Regions from separate parts of the Cellvibrio sp. QJXJ genome, predicted to be linked through region 4. Evidence: predicted binding sites of a transcription regulator. Region 4 holds the regulator's gene; each other region holds the start of a gene.
What was found. The regulator sigma-54, encoded in region 4, starts transcription at its own class of promoters, with help from an activator protein. The targets are predictions, from matches to a motif close to TGGCACANNNNTTGCNNT.
Positions count from the first base shown of each region.

Region 1 (4,549 bases), 1.1 Mb from region 4:
AAGGCAAATCCTCCCGAAGTATTAGGCTTGTATGCTCGCCTGCGAGTAGATGTAAAAACTCACCACCACCCACATAGGCACGCATATATTTATTGCTGATTTCATAAACACTGATCAGGCGCCGACAGCAGGGAAAATCGCGGTATTCAGCGAGCGCCTCGACAATATGTTTTGCCTGACGTAGTGGCGAGGTGGGCTGCAGCAAGATAATCGTATCTTTACCTGCCGGTTTTACGCGATGAATAAACTCGGCAACTACCGGATCCAAAGGGGAATCATCACGCGCAAAATGGTAATCACGCTTAATGCGTTCAGCGCCGTAATAGTGAGCCATCGCCAGAATCTGATCGTCGTCCGATGAGACATAGACTGCATCGACAACCCCCGATTTTTGCGCCGCAATGATCGTATAAGCCAATAGCGGTTGGTCGAGTAGCGGCTGAATATTTTTTTGAATAATACCCGTTGAACCGCCACGGGCAGGTATCAGTGCAAATACGTTTGACATAGCGACTCCAGAATTCTGGCTTGCTATAGGGTGCGACCCAACTGATCGCTGATGAGAACTTATTTAGCTTAGATGAAATTGCGAGATATGAAAGCCTGAAGGCAAATAAGCCTCAGCAAAAAGCTAATCCAACAATTAGCTTTTTGCTGTAAATGGCAGGCGGTCGACAATACCACCGAGGAAACCACCCGTGGTATTCAACGCACGAACAATGGATTCCATTGCCTGGAACTGTGCCATTAAGCGCGCACGATAGGCTTCACTACGCCGCTCCAGCGCTTCTTCATTTTGCTCTACACGCTTGATGTCTTTATCAATAGTAGTTTCGCGTTCTTTTATCAAACCGGAGGTTTTCAAAAACTCATTAACCAGGCTGCTCATACTGCCCGCGAAACCACGAGTGAATGTCAGCGTACCTGTAGTTGCTCCAGGCTCTACCATCATACTCAGGCCTTCAGCTTTAGAGCCGATTGCAGGCAATAAGATATTGCCCGAACCAAATGCGGCAACGCCATCGACGGTACCTGCCACATCAGTACCACTTGAAACTACAACACCATTAGTCATACCAAAGTCAGCCAACATATCAGCGCTAACTGCACTAAAGTTCACAGTACTGGACGCGCCATAAGAGGCCGACGTAAAGACTAACTTACCGCCTTCAAAAGTTACTGCCACACTTGCATTGGCCGCTTTAACGTTAGCGTCAAGGTTAATCAAACTTTGTAAATCAGCCGCCAATTCAGCGCCCGATCCATATTGCTTACCCGCCGGCAAACTAATGGCGTTGGACGTAATACCATTTAATTGAAAAGTAAAACTGTAGTCTTTAGTGCCGCTACCAATGCCAACCAGATCAACGGGATCAGTTGTAGTTAAGGTACCCTTTGATGGTTGTTGGGTAATCACTACCTCATAAGAACCCGGCTGGCTTCTTGCCGAGAATTTAGTGACATCGATATTTGAAACCGACGAAGAAGCTTTAGGCACAAATAAGTCGCGCACAAACTCAAAGTTATCGTCTATGGCCGCGCGGAACCCGGTGCTGTCGTCTTCATATATTTTGAGAGTGCCATCCAGTTCGGTACGAATACCTAAATTTGACAGTGTACTGAACCCCTCACCGATTCCAGGAACCGCATTCGTTAATACATTGCGGATACTTTGCATCAAATTTTTAGCGAGAGGATCACTTTTTAAACTGCCAAAATCATCCAATTCAGCATCAAAACCGACAAGTACATCAACTTCAGCCTTGAAGGTATTGTATGCCTGAACAAAATCACGGATGGTTTGTTCGGCGACCGATTTGTCTTCAGAGATGACCAAACTAATGGTTTCAGTGGCTGAGCTGGTGAACAAATCAAACTCCAAACCATCGATGACATCTTTCACCTGGTTGGATTCGCGGCTTACCAATAACCCATTTACACGAATTTGTGCATCCAGCCCCTCTTGTTGCTGAGTCAGGTTTTTAGTGGTCTCGTTAAAGTTAAATGCGGCAAGCCCAACGGCAGCCGGATCTTCTGTTGCAACAACTTCGATTTCGTTTTTAGCACCAGTACTGGCAGTCATCAACAGCCTGTAAGAACCGCCATCACTAACAATACTTGCCGATACACCAATATCGGCAGCGTTGATCGCATCACGCAGACCAGTCAGCGAGTTATTGGAATCATCAATGGTGATGGTTCCACCGGTTTTGGTGGAATCCACGGTGAATGCGGTGTTTCCTGCATTCCAATCCCCCAAACGAATGGTCAAAGTGCCTTTGCCAACCGGACTCGTCATAGCCGCAAAACTGGCAGAGCTGAGGGATTGAGCCTGAGCAACTTGCTCGACTTTTAACTGATAGCTACCCGCCACAGCCTTTGAATCCAGCTTGGTAATGCCAATCAAACTGGTATCTGGAACGGACAGGGCTTTGGCATTAAATGTATCGGCGCTACCAAGCGCGGCGGCAGCGGTTTCCAGCTTCGCAAGCGAGCTGCGCAACAGGCCATAATCTGAAATTTGTGTTTGCAGAAGTGTCTTTTGACTGGTCAAGCGCTGCGCCTGAACCATCTTGTTCGCTTCGGTAAGCTGGTCAGCGAGCTTATTACTATCGATACCAGAGCCAGACCCTAACGCACTGACAATGCTAGAACCTATTGATCCGTTGTTGTTTGTCGTACTGGATGTACTGGTCACCATAGATACCTCCACACCAAAAAATTACCGCTTCGCATAGGCTAGCGGCAACGAATGGGTAAACTTTAGCCGGTTTTGCCGCTATTTCTCAAAAAACCTGATTTTTAATAACAAAGCATAAAACAGGCCAGCACGAACAATAGGCCCATTAAATCAATCGTTATAAATGGGCAAAGTGATATAAAAAGTAGTGCCTTTTCCTACCTCGGACACATAGTCAATTGTACCACCCATACGATCAACCAACGCCTTGGTAATACTCAACCCCAGGCCTGAGCCATCCCGCTTACGGGTATCCGATGAATCCACCTGGGCAAAACGGGTAAATACACGCTGATGGAAAGACGCAGGTATTCCCTGCCCCTTATCAATTACCTCAATGTGAATGCGATGCGCTTCTTTGGTCATGCGGATCTGCACAGGATTATGCTGATAAGAAAATTTGATCGCATTGGAAATCAGGTTGGACATGACCTGCAAAAAACGATCACCATCTAATTTTGCTTTGAGCCCTATTAAGGATTCATCGGGCAGGTCGAGCTGTAAATGCACAGCGTAACGCTCCGCATAAGCAAGATGTTGCTCCACAGCCTGCTTTAAGAGTGGATACACCTCATGCACATCAATGGTTAAATTGGCACTACCAAATTCCAGTTTATCGATATCCAGAATGTCATTAACCAAACGCGACAGGCGATCCGCATTGGTTGCCGCAATAGACAAGAGCTGTGCCAGCTTTTCATCCAAAACACCAACACCACCATTCAGCGCCACGCTCAATGCACCTTTGATAGACGTTAATGGAGTGCGCAATTCATGGCTGACGGTGGAGATAAATTCTGCTTTAAGTTGTTCAACCTTTTTACGCTCGGTGACATCGTGAATGATAAAAGTAAAAAATAATCGCTCTTTAATATCCACCGGGCTAATACTGAGTTCAACATTCAGACTCACTCCGTCACTGCGCCGCGCAACGCGCTCTTTTTCGCCTTCCACAACTGAAGAAAAAAGCGCAGCACCCGACAAATCAGACAGAGAGGGGATTAAATCTGCAATCTGTAATTGCTCAAGGTTTTCTAACGAATAGTTAAACAGTATCGCAGCAGCCGGATTGGCCTTTTCAATTACACCACTGCTGTCCACTACTAAAATTGCCTCAGCGGCACTTTCCAAAATAGCGGCGAGTTCTTGCGTGCGCTGCTCAACGAGATTATGAATATGTTGGGTACGCCCTGATATCAGCAACAAAAAACCACCCAATAAACTGCAGAACAGCAAACCACCCACCAATACAAACCACGACTCCAAACCCTGCTTGCTCGTCAAAAAAAACTGTGTAGGTGCGATACGAATCTGCAGGCGCCGCCCACCTAATGTGACTTCATCCTCAAGGATTAAATTATCAGCATAGGCAGGTGTGGCCACCTGCCCCTTGGTGTAAAACCGTAAAGGGTCTGTCGCTTGGGTGATGTCAGTAATAATCAGGTTGTAATTCGCCGACGCAAAGGGCAATAAAGTAGCGGCAATTAAATCGTTAGCGCGCACAATGGCCGTCGCATACCCCATAAGCATCGGTTTATTTGCAGCTACTTCGGGTTTCAAATAAGCCAAACTGAACACCGGATAGAACGCAATTATCGCCGGCGAATAGGTTTTGTCCTGCAACAGCTGCAAAGGCTTGGTCATAGCCAACTCGCCGGTCTTCGCGGCGCGCTCAATTGCGTCAAAGCGCTCAGGGTCTGCCGCAACATTCACACCGTGAATAACCCGCCCCTGCTCCCATGGTTCTATGTAAGTGATAACAACGTAGCTATCACGCTCCGGTGCGGTAGTAAAACTGCCATCAGAAGT
Region 1 is NZ_CP101662.1:962,896-967,444, forward strand. Features, by position in the region: gene NNX04_RS04120 (acylneuraminate cytidylyltransferase family protein) at 1-508, opposite strand, end outside; gene fliD (flagellar filament capping protein FliD) at 644-2,701, opposite strand; gene NNX04_RS04130 (CHASE domain-containing protein) at 2,852-4,549, opposite strand, start outside.
Region 1: fliD (flagellar filament capping protein FliD) is a predicted target of sigma-54. The motif match lies at 2,811-2,828, and genes of this name have one in related genera.

Region 2 (4,549 bases), 680 kb from region 4:
GTGATGCGCTGTGACGGGATTGCTGCTGGCCGGATTGTCCCTCGCTAGAGGTCTGCACATTCACCTGGGTAAATTGCCCGCCCGCCAATTCCTGGCGCAAACGGTCGCTGGTCTGCTGCAACAGGCGCGCTACATCGGCCTGACTGGCGTTGATCTGCACATTGAGGCGACCGGACTCATGACTGAGGAAAATCTCCAAACTGCCCAGCTCCGGCGGGTCCAGCCGGATGGTGGCATTCTGGATACGCTGCTGGATTTGCACCTGCACCTGATCGCGCAGGGTGTGTAACAACTGCTCGCCCCATTTCGCCTCGGGTGTAGGCAGTTTTGCGCTTGCCTGGATACTGCTGTCCTGCACCGCTTTATCGCCCAGAGTAAAAATACTGTTGCCCGCTGGGCTGGCTGGACGATCAACAACCGGGCTAGAGAATTCCGCTGTTGCACTCGCCAACAGCGGCGAATCCACCAGCGGTACTTCAGCGCCCTGCTGCGCCAAGTGCGGCACCGACGGCGGTATGGGTTGTTGAAGTGATTGTTGTAGCGATTTTTGTAGCGATTGTGGCGCCGCTTGTTGTTGTGACTGCTGTTGTGACTGTTGCTGTGACGGCTGCAATGACAGCTGTACCTGGGCTTGCCCCAACGATTGCTCAGATGGCGCTAACGCCTGCTCTACCGAATGGGCTGCTGCACCTTGCAGGCTAGCTGCTCCCGCCAAACTGGCAGGCACTGGCCCGGTTGCCGTTCGAGCCATCCACAAGGCCGGGTTGATGGCTATTGTTGCGCCGCTGGAATGGATGCTGGACGGCGATGCTGTCATCGCCTCACTTATCCCGCCCGATGCCTGGGGTAGAACTTCCGCTGGCGCCAATGGCAGTGGTACCAGAGCCGGTGAATTAGTTGCTGCAACGGTGGCCTGGGTATCCCCCAGAGGGCTTGGCATAGCGCGCACCTGCAGTTGTACTTGCTGCTGTTCAAGCGCCTGTTGTAACCACTGCTCCGCATCTATTTCCAACGCAGCTTGTGGGTCGCCAGTGGCTGCCACCACGGTGGCGTCCGGCAATGATTCGGCGCCCTCTTCAGCACTGCCGCCAGCCAATAGCGCGGCAAACACCGGGTTGTCACCCGTAAGTTGGCGCGAGTCAGCAGTAATTGCGCTGGTATCCGACGCCATGAGTGGCGCGTCGCTAACAGCTGCAGCGGCGGTAGAAGAACTCAGTGATGACAACATTTATCTCTCACCTTGCAACAAATCGGTACGCAAGTAGGCCGAGCGGCCCTCGGCATAATCCATATGGTTTATCAGCAGCTGGCGCAGCTGCTCGCAGGCATTGGCGTAGGCAGGCAATACCCGCGCATACAACTCGTGCAATTGCGTTTTAAGTTTTTGCAATTCAGGACTGGGCGATTCAACCGTCGCCAACTCCGCCAGACAGCGGCGAACCTGCAAATCAACCTGCCCCACACGCTCCCAGTCCTTGGCGCGTAGGGCTTCCGTTAGCTGTTCACCCAAGGTAATCAATTGCAGTTGCTGGTAGCGATCAGCGGCGTTGGGCATTGACACCGTCCCAGCCTTCGCGGATTACCCCGAGCAGATGAACCACCTCCTCCAACCCTTCCAGCGACAGGCTCACGCTGACATCGGACAGGCGATAAATGCAGTAGTCGTACAAGCGCGATAGCCCCTGCACCACTTCGCCGCCATTGTCGTAATCCAGCGCGCTGTTCAGACCGTTGAGGATATTCAGGCACTTCTCCAGCGAGCGCCCTTTCTCCTGATAGCGTTTGGCTTCAATGTGGCCGCGCGTGCGCGCCAACTCATCCAGCAGCCCATCAAACAACACCAGTACCAGCTCATAAGGCGATGCGGTGGCGGCTTTCGCTTCCAAATCCACAGAGCGATAACTGTCGTAACTTTCATTGGCGAGATAGGGATTGTTCATCAAAACATACCGAAGGTTTGTTCCATGGCCGACATCGTCTGCATCATGCTGGTGTACTGCTTCAGATAGCGGGCATAGTAGTTGTCGTATTGTTTTTGGATGCCATCGAACTGGTCATCCACCCGGCTGAGCATGGAGTTCAAACTCTCCTTGCGCGCCTTCATCAGGTTGTTGGTACCACTGGTGTAAACCGCGAGATTTTTGTCGATGCTATCGAGCAAGGCATCTTTGCTGTTAAACAGTTTGTCCAGCCCTTCCGGGTTGGCAGCAATCGCTTTTTCAAAGCGCGCGGCATCAATGGTCAAATTGCCGCTACGGTCGGCGGAGATGCCAAAGTCGATCAAACTAGAGCCGCCAAAGCTGGTGCGCAGCAGCTTGTTCAAGGTGGACTCCACCGAGCGGATACTGGAGTCGCCCGCCAATACACCGCGCTCACTGGATTCACCGCCGCTTGCGGTCAGTGAATCAAACGAGCCCAGCAGCGTATTGATGGCAGTAATAAAACTCTGCACATTGTCTTTGGTGGCTTTGTCATCGCGCCCCACCGTAACCGACAGCGGCTGCTCACCCGTGTTATGAGCCTTGGTAAAGTTCAGGCTTACACCATCGATAATGTTGTCGAAATTGTTGGTGGCATTGGTCAGCAACATGCCCGTTTCACCACCGAGCAAAACTTCTGCATCTTTGGCCGCACTCAGTTCGCGTCGGCTGGTCAGCGCCGCATCAAACGCGCCGCCACTGGTGCCCGAGGTAGACACACTAATCGCATTAGTCACACCGGTTTTTTCACTGGCGAGCACCAACGAAACCGTACCGTTACTGCGCACCAGGGTCGCTTTTACGCCGCTGTTGTCGGTCGCGCCATTAATTGCCGCCGCCACTTCCGCGAGGGAGTTACTGCCGTTGCCATCGCCGTCGATGCTGCTCAGGTCGATATTGAAACTGCTGCTGCCCTGACCGATGGTCAAGGTGCCACTGGTATCCACATCGGTATCGCTCAACCCCTCAATCGACACCTGATGGGCGCTGGCAAGCTGCTTCACAAAAAACTGGTAATTCCCGGCAATCGCCGCAGTGCCGACGGTTGCGCTGGCATAACCTTCACTGCTGAAAGTTGCGCTATTGGTCAGCACACTTTTGTTGGTGCCCTTTAAACTTTTGATACTGGAACTGAAGGTTTTCAGCGCCGTTTCCAGCGAGGTAATCGCCGTTAACTTCGCTTTGTAATTCGCCTCATTGCGATTCGCTTTCGTCAGCGCGGACTGCACCTCGTAATTCGCCAACTGGGTCGCCATGCTTTTAACGTAATCTGAATCTATCGCCATTGCAGTTCTCCTCGCGTGGGTTTCAGCAATATCAATGCCAATACATAACCTATTGTTTTATATAGGATTAATGAAAAAACATGCAGAAAAATTACTTCCGCTTAGGCCACAGGGAAGCGCAGGAGGAAAACCCGTTTCCGCATTCACTCACACAGAGCCCAATGCTTTACACAGGCGACAAAAAAACTGCAGGGCTTAAATAAACACGTAGGAATAAACAGGCAGGAATAAATACACAAGAACAGACAAAACGCAGATAAAAAAATGCCCGCTGCGCAAATGCACAGCGGGCGAAGATGATTACGGGAGATCAATAATACTGCGGCGAATAAACCTGCTCCGCCTGCTGCCCGCCTAAAATCTGCTGGATGATTTCATTGTGCATGGCGAGTAATTTTCCGTTGCGTTCGTTGAGCGCTTTGGTCTCGCGGACAAAACCTTCCAATTGCGACCAGCGCGCTAACAGCTGCGCCGAATCAGGCAAGGTGCACAATAAATTGATTATGCCCTGGTTGCCTGCCGCCGCAGGAATAGCAAAGGCAGCCAATATTTTCCGGCGACGCGTGGCGCGGGTGGAAATAAAGTCAATGAGTACAAGAATCTGTTGGTTGAGCAGCTCAATTTGCTCGCAGTTGCGCAGCAATAGCTGTTCGTACAGGCTTTGCATTAAACCCTGCAAACACTGGTAGTCAGTGCAATCCTGTTCTATATCGCGCGCCGCCACCTGGACTAATTGCTGGGCGCGACTGATGTGTCCGCTGCCAGTCATAGATCGCTGCTGCGGTGATACGCCAGAATGCTGTGGGCGAGCACTTTTACATCGCTGCTTAACTCGCCGCGGGCCAATGCTTGTTTGATGGCGGTGACTTGGTCCATATCGATTTCCGGCAGTGCGCGCATGGCTTCCTGCAACTCTTCCAGGCGCGGTTCGGCCGTGCTGCTCTGCGCCGATGCCGCCGCTTTTGCCTGAGCTACAGCGTCGGTTTTGCCACTGGCTGAGGCCTCAGTGGGGGCACTGTAGCCAGATTTAATGTGCCTGCTGATTTCCATGATGAGATCCTGAAATAAGAGTGTTGCTATCAATTGTTGCGCTTCATTAGCGTCGTTACCAACACTAAGCGACCAATTTTGGCGATCACTTAAATCGCATTGCAAAAAATTTTAATGCGCCGGTTTACCGTCAGTCACAAACACTCCCCCTGCCGGTTAACCCTGCGCGCGCCACCAGGATTGTGCGGCAAGACCGTCCTGTATTTTTTGCTCCTGCTGATTGAGCTGCACTTG
Region 2 is NZ_CP101662.1:1,347,301-1,351,849, forward strand. Features, by position in the region: gene NNX04_RS05750 (flagellar hook-length control protein FliK) at 1-1,228, opposite strand, end outside; gene NNX04_RS05755 (hypothetical protein) at 1,229-1,561, opposite strand; gene fliS (flagellar export chaperone FliS) at 1,539-1,940, opposite strand; gene fliD (flagellar filament capping protein FliD) at 1,940-3,265, opposite strand; gene flgN (flagellar export chaperone FlgN) at 3,576-4,034, opposite strand; gene flgM (flagellar biosynthesis anti-sigma factor FlgM) at 4,031-4,315, opposite strand; gene NNX04_RS05780 (flagellar FliJ family protein) at 4,472-4,549, opposite strand, start outside.
Region 2: fliD (flagellar filament capping protein FliD) is a predicted target of sigma-54. The motif match lies at 3,288-3,305, and genes of this name have one in related genera.

Region 3 (4,549 bases), 740 kb from region 4:
AGGCGTTTGTTGGCAAGCGGCGGGTTATTTTGTTTCATCCAGCGATCGAGTTGCTTGTGGCTCATGTTGCGTGGTGGGTAGCGCAATGCGGTGAACAGTTGTTGGGATTTTTCAAAATAAGCGGTGGCAGAGTTGAAATCGCAGGCGCCGTGTTTTTCCCACTCCGCTTGTAGCAGTGCAGCGCTCGGCGACATACATAAATAGGGTTCAATGTCGGCGTAGGGCAGTGCTGGTAAATCGCCAGCACAAAAGCGCGGGTGTTTTTTTATTTCTTTTAAATCCGTACAGCGCCCCAGGCTTTTTCCCGCGCAGGAGGAAGCCCATACCCCGTGTAATACCCAGCCAAATTTCTGCGTGGAAAAACATTGGAACTCATTATCCCGCTGTATTTTTTCCAATTTGCTGGGATCGGTTTCGGTAGCGAGATTAATGTTAATACGCTTGCAGTAATCCTCTGACCAGTTCACCGCCATTTTGTAATAGTCAGTGCTGGCGTCGGGGTTGGGGCCGAAGCTATCGGTCGCCATGTCAAAGTCGTAATCGGTGGCGGCGCGATCCGGTAATTTACAGCTTTGCGCCTGCAAGGTTTGGCTAATGCTGAGCAGGCCGATAAAGATCAGCAGCAAACAGATCAATAATAAAAAACGTGAAAAATAATGGTGGTTGTGGTTGTGGTTGTGGTTGTGGTTGTGGTTGTCGTTGTCGTTGTGAGAGAGCTGCGGGCGCGGCGCCATATTATGCAGCTCCTGCCGGGTAGTGATGTTCGTGCCAGTGGCGTGCAATTGCATCGCGCCGACAGACCCATACATCGTTGTGTTGCAACACATACTGGATAAATTTTTCCAGCGCTTGAATGCGCCCGGGCCGGCCAATAATGCGGCAGTGCAAACCAATATTTAACATCTTGGGGGCAAATTCACCCTCGGCATAGAGCGCATCAAAACTGTCTTTGAGGTAAGTAAAAAATTGCTCGCCGCAATTAAAACCCTGCGCCGCCGCGAAGCGCATATCGTTGCTGTCCAGGGTGTAGGGAATAATTAAATGCGGCTTGCCGTTATTGATCTGCGCATATTCCTGCGTCCAATAGGGCAGGTCATCGGCGTAGGAATCCGAATCATATAAAAATCCGCCTTGTTCAATGACCAATTTTCGCGTGTTGGGGCTGTCGCGCCCGGTATACCAACCGAGAGGGCGCGAACCGGTGACGCGGGTGTGGATGTCAATCGCGGTGCGAATATGTTCGCGTTCAATTTCCTCTGGCATAAATTGATGATCAATCCAACGGTAACCGTGGCTGGCAATTTCCCAATTGGATTCGAGCATGGCTTCTACCACATCGGGGTTGCGTTCCAGTGCCATGGCCACGCCGTACACTGTCACCGGTAATTGATATTTATTAAACAAACGGTGCAGTCGCCAAAACCCCGCGCGACTGCCGTATTCATACAGTGACTCCATACTCATATGACGCGCTTCAAAGGCGCGCGCGCTAATAATTTCGGACAAAAAAGTTTCCGATGCGGCATCGCCGTGCAGCACACAATTCTCCGCTCCCTCTTCGTAATTCAGCACAAATTGCACCGCAATACGCGCACCGCCCGGCCAGTTGGCGGGTGGTGGGTTGCGACCATAACCAAGCAGGTCGCGCGGGTAGGGGCGGGTGTCAGTGGTGTTGGGCATAACAAAATTCCACAGGTTGAATGATGCATTTCACAGTTGGGTCTTGAGCGGCTGTATCAAATTCTGTGCCATCGTCCAGCCTTAGGTTTTACGCTGTGATTCCGGTGCAGGCCGCAATATTACTGGGCAAATCCGCAATGGCATGCACCAGATAAAAGCATAACCTGTCCAATCGGACAGGTTATTTGCGGGGGGAATGACAGGGCTGTCTTGTGCTGGCGCCAAATGCCGCTGGCTGGTATCACAATTGCATTGGGCAGGGGGATGGCTTCCTTTCTTTATATCAACCCCCCGAACTGTTAGAGAACTCGCTTATGCAATTGCTTCCTATGAATAGCCTTTGTGGTGCAGGCCGCGACCTTGCGTTTGCTGCGCTTATTGCACTTGCCGGGCTGACTAGCCTGAATGCCCATGCGCTGGTCAGTAGCCCCGCCAGTGACCGGGTGATTACCAAAGATCACTGGTTTGAACAATTTAAATCCACGGCAACGGATAAAGAGTTATACCGTTTTTTATATGCCATGCCCAAAGGTGGCGACCTGCACAATCATATTAGCGGCGCGGTATTGTCGGATTGGTGGTACGACCTGGCGCTGTCGCAAAAAGTACACGGTTATCGTTTTTATACCAAAGTGCGCATCAATAATTGCCGCGATTTTGGCAACAATGAATTTGTGCGTCGCCCTTATTTAATGTTGTTTAATAATTTAACCGAGGCGTCTTACCAGCAATTGCCGGAGTGTGAAAAAGCGGAATACAAACGCCTGGAAGAGCTGGACGAAAAAGAAAAAGCTGCCTGGATGCAAAGTGTAATGCTCAATCACGAACACGAAGGGCGCGATGAATTTTTTCAAACCCATTGGCAGCGATTGGATCAGTTGTTACACAGCCCCTATTTAATCGCGGAAGTGCTGTATAAAAATATGCAAGCCTTTGGCAGCGAAGGTTTAATTTATTTGGAGGCGATGGTAGAGGCGGGTGGTTATTTTAAACCGGATGGCACGGCCTTCACCGAAGATGAAGCCGTGGCTATATTTCGTCAGCGTTTAGCCCAGGCCGATGCGAAAAAAACCGGTGTTACCGTGCGTTTTCAGGATTCCATTTTGCGCTTTGTACCGAGTGCAGAAGACCAGTTGCGCGCCTCTTACGACATAGTGTCGCGGCACCGTGATTTGTATGTGGCGGTGAACATGGTGGGGCGTGAGGACAATGACAAAGGCTACCCGCTGCGTTTTACCCAAACCCTGCGCGAGCTGCGCCACAAATACAACAATGTGCGTTTGTCGGTACACGCTGGTGAGGTGGACGAACCCAACTACCATATTCGCGATACGCTGATGCTCGGCGCTGATCGTATTGGTCACGGTGTGAATTTAATTACCGACAAAGATTTGTTGCGCGAAATGCGCCACGGCCCCTACCTGATCGAAATTAATTTAATTTCCAATTTATTGCTCGAATACGTGAGCGATTATTCACAACATCCTTTCCCCGAATATTTGCGCTTGGGCATTCCGGTTGCGCTTTCCACCGATGATCGCGGCATGTGGGACTCCAATATTACCGACGAATTTTTTGTGGCGGTGAAGGAATTTAATTTGTCCTGGGAGGAGTTGTTATTACTCAGTCGCAATTCATTGCAATACAGTTTTGTGGAAGAGGATATCAAACAACAACTGCTCAACACCTATAACACCCGCGCCGCCCGTTTTGAAAAACAATTCCGCTCCAAGGGTATTGCCAGCTTAACGGCGGCTGCTCCTGTCTCCTACGGCTTCACCTGCAAACGCTATGCGTTATGTGATTGGCGTTAAATTTTTGCTGTGCACCAAGTTGGCTTTTTTACTTGGTGCATGGCGCGTGTTTTTGCTTCATCAGTGATCGTTATTTTTCCTGTGGTTCGCTGTTCAAATTGGTATTCATCGATTAATGAGCAAGTGAACCGGTTTTTATGATTCATAACCAGTTGATTAATAAGGATATAAATCATTTTAATCAAAAATGTAACCAATCGGACAGGAAATGGCACAGCGCTTGCTAAATCTGGTTTGTGTTTCAGGCAATCATTATTAGACCCTTGGAGTGTTCCCTCATGATCATGCACAAACGATTCAAACCGAAACAACTCGCGTTACTGATCAGCCTTGGCTGCGTTGTGGCTGCTCCTGCTGTGTTGGCGCAAGAGGCTAAAAAAGATGAAGTAGTGGAGTTGGAAACCTACACCGCCGAAGGCCAGGTAGAAGACACCATGGGTGTGATGTCCACCGAGCCGGTTAAGTCGGTATTCGGTTTTGGTAAAACGATTTTGGAAACACCGCGCGGCGTCACTTCGGTGAGCGCGGATATGATGGAAAATTTCAGCATCAACGATATTGATGATCTGGTATTAATTTCCCCCGGTGCATTTACCCAATCTTTTTTTGGTGTGGCAGGTTCACTGGATGTACGCGGTACTCCCGGTGAAGTCTATTTCCGTGGTGTGCGTCGTGTGAACAACCCTGGTAACTACCCAACGCCAATTGGCGCCACTGACCGTATCGATATTGTGCGCGGCCCCGCATCACCGATTTATGGCCCTTCAAAAATTGGTGGCTTCCTCAACTTTGAACCCAAGTCAGCGCGTGCAGAAACCGGTCAGTATTTGGATAAACCGGCGGGCGAAATTTCTATTACTCGCGGTACCTGGGACAAAAATGTGCTCACCGCCGAAGTGGGTGGCCCAGCAGAAATTGGCGATAAAAAACTCGGTTATTACGTTTACGCCGAAACCGAAAATTCCGGCAGTTATTATGAAAACTCCGCCACTGACCAAAATATTTTACAAGCGTCATTCAACATGGATTTGAGCGATAAAACCCGCGTGGAATTT
Region 3 is NZ_CP101662.1:2,759,472-2,764,020, reverse strand. Features, by position in the region: gene NNX04_RS12115 (ribonuclease T2 family protein) at 1-734, opposite strand, end outside; gene puuE (allantoinase PuuE) at 736-1,680, opposite strand; gene NNX04_RS12105 (adenosine deaminase) at 1,995-3,494, shown strand; gene NNX04_RS12100 (hypothetical protein) at 3,491-3,784, opposite strand; gene NNX04_RS12095 (TonB-dependent siderophore receptor) at 3,773-4,549, shown strand, end outside.
Region 3: puuE (allantoinase PuuE) is a predicted target of sigma-54. The motif match lies at 1,734-1,751, and genes of this name have one in related genera.

Region 4 (4,549 bases):
AGATTAACAATAGAGTATTTATTCGCCTTCTTCAAAGCGATCAGCGATGAGTGCACGGATGGCAGTCATTGCCGCCTCGGCATCATCACCTTCTGTGCTCACTTCCAGGCGGCTGCCACAGCTGGCGGCAAGAAGCATTAATGACATAACACTTTTGGCATCGGCCCACATGCCGTCGCTCACCCGCGCTTGCACCTTAGCCTGAAACTGGTTGGCTAAGGTGGCAAGTTTCGCGGCAGCGCGCGCATGCAGTCCGCGTTTATTAATGATGTCGAGAGTTTCAATTGCCATGATTTAATGTTTTTTGTGTTTATTGATATCGCGATGTCGAACCTGAACATCACTAAAACTCTGGTCAAAATAGCGTTGTAGCTTTTCTGCCAGGTAAACAGACCTGTGCTGGCCACCCGTACATCCCACCGCAATGGTGATGTAACTACGATTGTTCGCCTGATAGCGCGGCAGCCAGCGTGCCAAATAGTGCTCGATATCGTCGTACATCTCTTTGACGGTAATCTGTTCTTCCAAAAATTCGATTACATCCTGATCTTTGCCGGTAAGCGGGCGCAGGTTAGGTTTCCAGTGGGGGTTGGGAAGGCAACGTGCGTCAAATACCAGATCGGCGTTTACCGGAATACCATGTTTGAAGCCAAAGGATTCAAACAAAATTGCCATCGTCGATTCGCTGCGGCCTACAACACGTTCTTTTACCAAGTCGCGCAATTCGTGCAAATTTAAATGACTGGTATCTATGACCTGATCGGCACAATCGCGAATAGGCTCAAGCAGCTGCTGCTCTGCGGCGATGGATTCCTCAAGGCTGGTGTGTTTATCCGACAGCGGATGCTTGCGCCTGGTTTCGCTAAAACGTTGGATAAGTACGGCGGGTTGAGAATCCAGAAACAGGGTTTGAAATGGCAGGTGCGCTTCTTTCAGCGTACTTATCATCTGCGGGAATATATTCAGATCCTGCCAGGCGTTGCGCACATCAATGCCGATTGCAAAACGCTGTTGGTCATCTTTATGAATTTGTATTTGTGCAACCAGCGCGGGTAGCAGGCTGACTGGTAGATTGTCGATGCAGTTAAAGCCCACATCTTCAAGGACATGCAGGGCGGTACTTTTTCCTGAGCCTGAAAGCCCGCTTACAATCACGAGGTGCATGGTATTGACCTGCTAAGGCGCTATAGCGACCTGATAAAGTGCGGCATCGCTATCGGCAGCACGCAAACGCTGGCGATAGTCAGCATTATTCAGCGCCCCAGCCAGAGCGGCCAGTGTTTGTAGGTGCTCATCATGAGCATCTTCGGGCACTAACATGGCGAAGAGAATGTCCACAGGCTGGGAATCTATGGCATCAAAGTCAATCGGGTCAGCCAATGTCAGGAGTGCACCGATCGTGCCGCTGCAGTTTTCAACCCTGCAATGCGGAATGGCAATGCCGTGTCCTATACCGGTTGAGCCAAGTCGCTCGCGACCAATCAAACGGCGAAATAACTCATCGGCATCAATGCCAGGAACATCCTGTGCGATGGCGTTGGCCAGTAGTTCCAGAGCACGTTTTTTGCTGCCGCCTTCAACGGCACACAAGGTTCGGCCGGGGCTAATAAGATTTTGAATTTGCATGGTAGGAGGTGATTACCAGGAATCTCTCAATTGTTGAGGCAGTGAGCGGAGATGATCTCGCTGCCTCCAGGGTGGGTTAGCGATGACTGCGCATCTTTTCTTTGTGCTTAATTAATTGGCGATCCAGCTTATCGGCCAATGAATCAATTGCTGCGTACAGATCTTCGTGAGTGGCATCCGCAAACAAATCTTTGCCGCTGACATGGATGGTTGCTTCTGCTTTTTGAATCAACTTGTCGACGGAGAGGATGACGTGAGTACTGGTAATGCGATCGTGGTGGTGGCTCAGGCGCTCAATTTTGCTGCTGACATAGTCTTTCAGCGAATCGGTAACTTCCAAATGATGACCACTGATGTTTATTTGCATAGATACTTCCTCTCGATAGAAACAAAATGGTTGTGATCAGCACAACCTAACAGCTCGTCCGTGATTTTCTTCCGAATTTCGTATTTATAACCGGTTAATGATAATTAAATGGTTTTGCGCTCATTAGAGGGTGGAATATTCAGCGACTCGCGATATTTTGCAATGGTACGACGCGCTACCTGAATTCCCTGTTCCGCGAGCAGGTCGGTGATTTTGCTGTCGCTCAACGGTTTTTTGGGGTTTTCCGCACTCACCAACTTTTTAATAATTGCGCGAATCGCTGTTGAAGAGCACTCGCCGCCGCTATCGGTACTAACATGGCTGGAGAAAAAGTATTTCAGTTCGAAGATACCCTGCGGTGTGTGCATATATTTCTGGGTGGTTACCCGCGAAATAGTGGATTCATGCATCTCAACAATTTCAGCAATATCGTGCAGCACCAGCGGCTTCATAGCCTCGGGGCCGTAATCGAGAAACCCGCGTTGTTTTTCCACAATACAACTGGCTACTTTAAGCAGAGTCTCATTGCGGCTCTGTAAACTTTTCAGGAACCAGCGGGCTTCTTGCAAATTATCCTTGAGAAATGTGTTGTCGCTGCTCGAGTCCGCGCGCTTTACCATGGAGGCATAATTGGAATTGATACGCAGGCGCGGTGCAATTTCCGGGTTTAATTCAACAATCCAGCGGCCATCGCGCTTTTCAACGAACACATCCGGTACTACATATTCCGTGTCACCACTGGCAATAATATCGCCTGGGCGAGGGTTTAGGCTTTGGATCAGGGTGATGGCCTGGCTCAACTCGGCCTCTTTCAGTTTGGTGCGGCGCATTAACTGACGGTAGTCGCGACTACCCAATATAGGCAAGTAAAGTTTGGCGATTAATTTTGCCGAATCCAAAAAGGGTGTTTTGGGGTCAAACTGTTGTAACTGCACCAATAAACATTCAGATAAGTTTTGGCTGCACACACCGCAGGGATCAAACTGCTGCAGCCGGTGTTGAACTGCAACAACTTCATCCAGTTCCAGCTCTTCAAAATCGCCACGCATTCCTTCGAATATTTCTTCGATGGTAATAGACAGCATGCCGCTGGGTTCAACCGCGTCGATAATTGCCATCGCTAACACCCGGTCGCGATCTGACATGGGCGTTAAATTGAGTTGCCACATCAAATGATCATAGAGTGAGTCGGTAACGGCGCGACGACTTTCAAAATCATTGTCTTCATTGTCGTAGTTGCTGGAGCTGCCGGTTGATGAGGTTTGGTAAACATCGTCCCAGCTGGTATCTACCGGTAAATCGCTGGGAATCGAGTCGCTCCAGTCACCGCTGTCGGCGCTGAAACTATCGCCTTCACCATAGACATCGCTATCACCAAAGGATTCCCCATCGCTAAAGCTTTCGCCCTCGCCAAAACTTTCAGATTCGCCGTAGCCTGGTTCGTTGAAGTTATCAGCGGTTGATGACGAGAAATTGTCGCTGGCACTGAAGTCGGCGCTATTGTCGGTGCCGGATTCTGCAGCAATTTCCTGCTGGCGGGTGTAATCAATCTTATCGTCCGCGCTGCCTTCGTAATCGCTGCTGGTAGTTGCTGAGTCAAAACCTTCCTCAACTTCCAGCATGGGATTGGATTCGAGCGCTTCCTGGATTTCCTGTTGAAGATCCAGCGTGGAGAGCTGCAAAAGACGTATCGCCTGTTGCAGTTGGGGAGTCATTGTCAGCTGTTGGCCGAGTTTAAGCTGGAGAGATTGTTTCATTGTTGTAGCAACAAACCCTTATTTAACGCGGGATGGAAAACATCTGTTAGGTGGAGTTTAGTCAGGGTTTGCGCTTCAAGCAACATACTTAAGCAAGCTTTATGCCTAGTAGCCAAATAATATTACTTGTCAAGTTGTTTGTCGGGTAGTTAAAGAGTTTGTTGAACTTACAGGCGAAAGTGTTCGCCCAGATAGACTTCGCGGACTTTGCTGTTACTCAACACTGTATCGGCATCACCTTCGGCAATAATGTGCCCTTCGCTTACGATATAGGCAGTCTCGCAGATGTCCAAGGTCTCGCGTACATTGTGGTCGGTAATAAGAACGCCAATCCCGCGATCTTTGAGGTGACGGACTATTTCTTTGATGTCGTTAACCGAAATCGGGTCAACACCCGCAAAGGGTTCATCGAGCAGGATAAATTTAGGGTCTGTCGCCAGTGCGCGGGCGATTTCTACCCGGCGCCGCTCACCACCTGAGAGTGCCATGCCAAGGCTGTCGCGAATATGGGTGATGTGAAATTCGTTTAGCAGTGCTTCCAGTTTTTCTGCGCGTGCTTCCCGATTCAGGTCTTTGCGAGTCTCAAGGATCGCCATAATGTTATCGGCGACGGTAAGTTTGCGGAAAATGGATGCTTCTTGTGGCAAATAACCAATACCGGCACGTGCGCGTCCATGAATTGGCAGTTGGGTGATATCGCGATCATCAATTAATACGCTGCCATTATCTGCCGGTACTAAACCGGCGATCATATAAAAGCAGGTGGTTTTTCCGGCGCCATTAGGGCCCAGGAGCCCAA
Region 4 is NZ_CP101662.1:2,024,023-2,028,571, reverse strand. Features, by position in the region: gene NNX04_RS08825 (HPr family phosphocarrier protein) at 19-291, opposite strand; gene rapZ (RNase adapter RapZ) at 295-1,164, opposite strand; gene ptsN (PTS IIA-like nitrogen regulatory protein PtsN) at 1,177-1,626, opposite strand; gene hpf (ribosome hibernation-promoting factor, HPF/YfiA family) at 1,703-1,993, opposite strand; gene NNX04_RS08805 (RNA polymerase factor sigma-54) at 2,098-3,750, opposite strand; gene lptB (LPS export ABC transporter ATP-binding protein) at 3,918-4,549, opposite strand, start outside.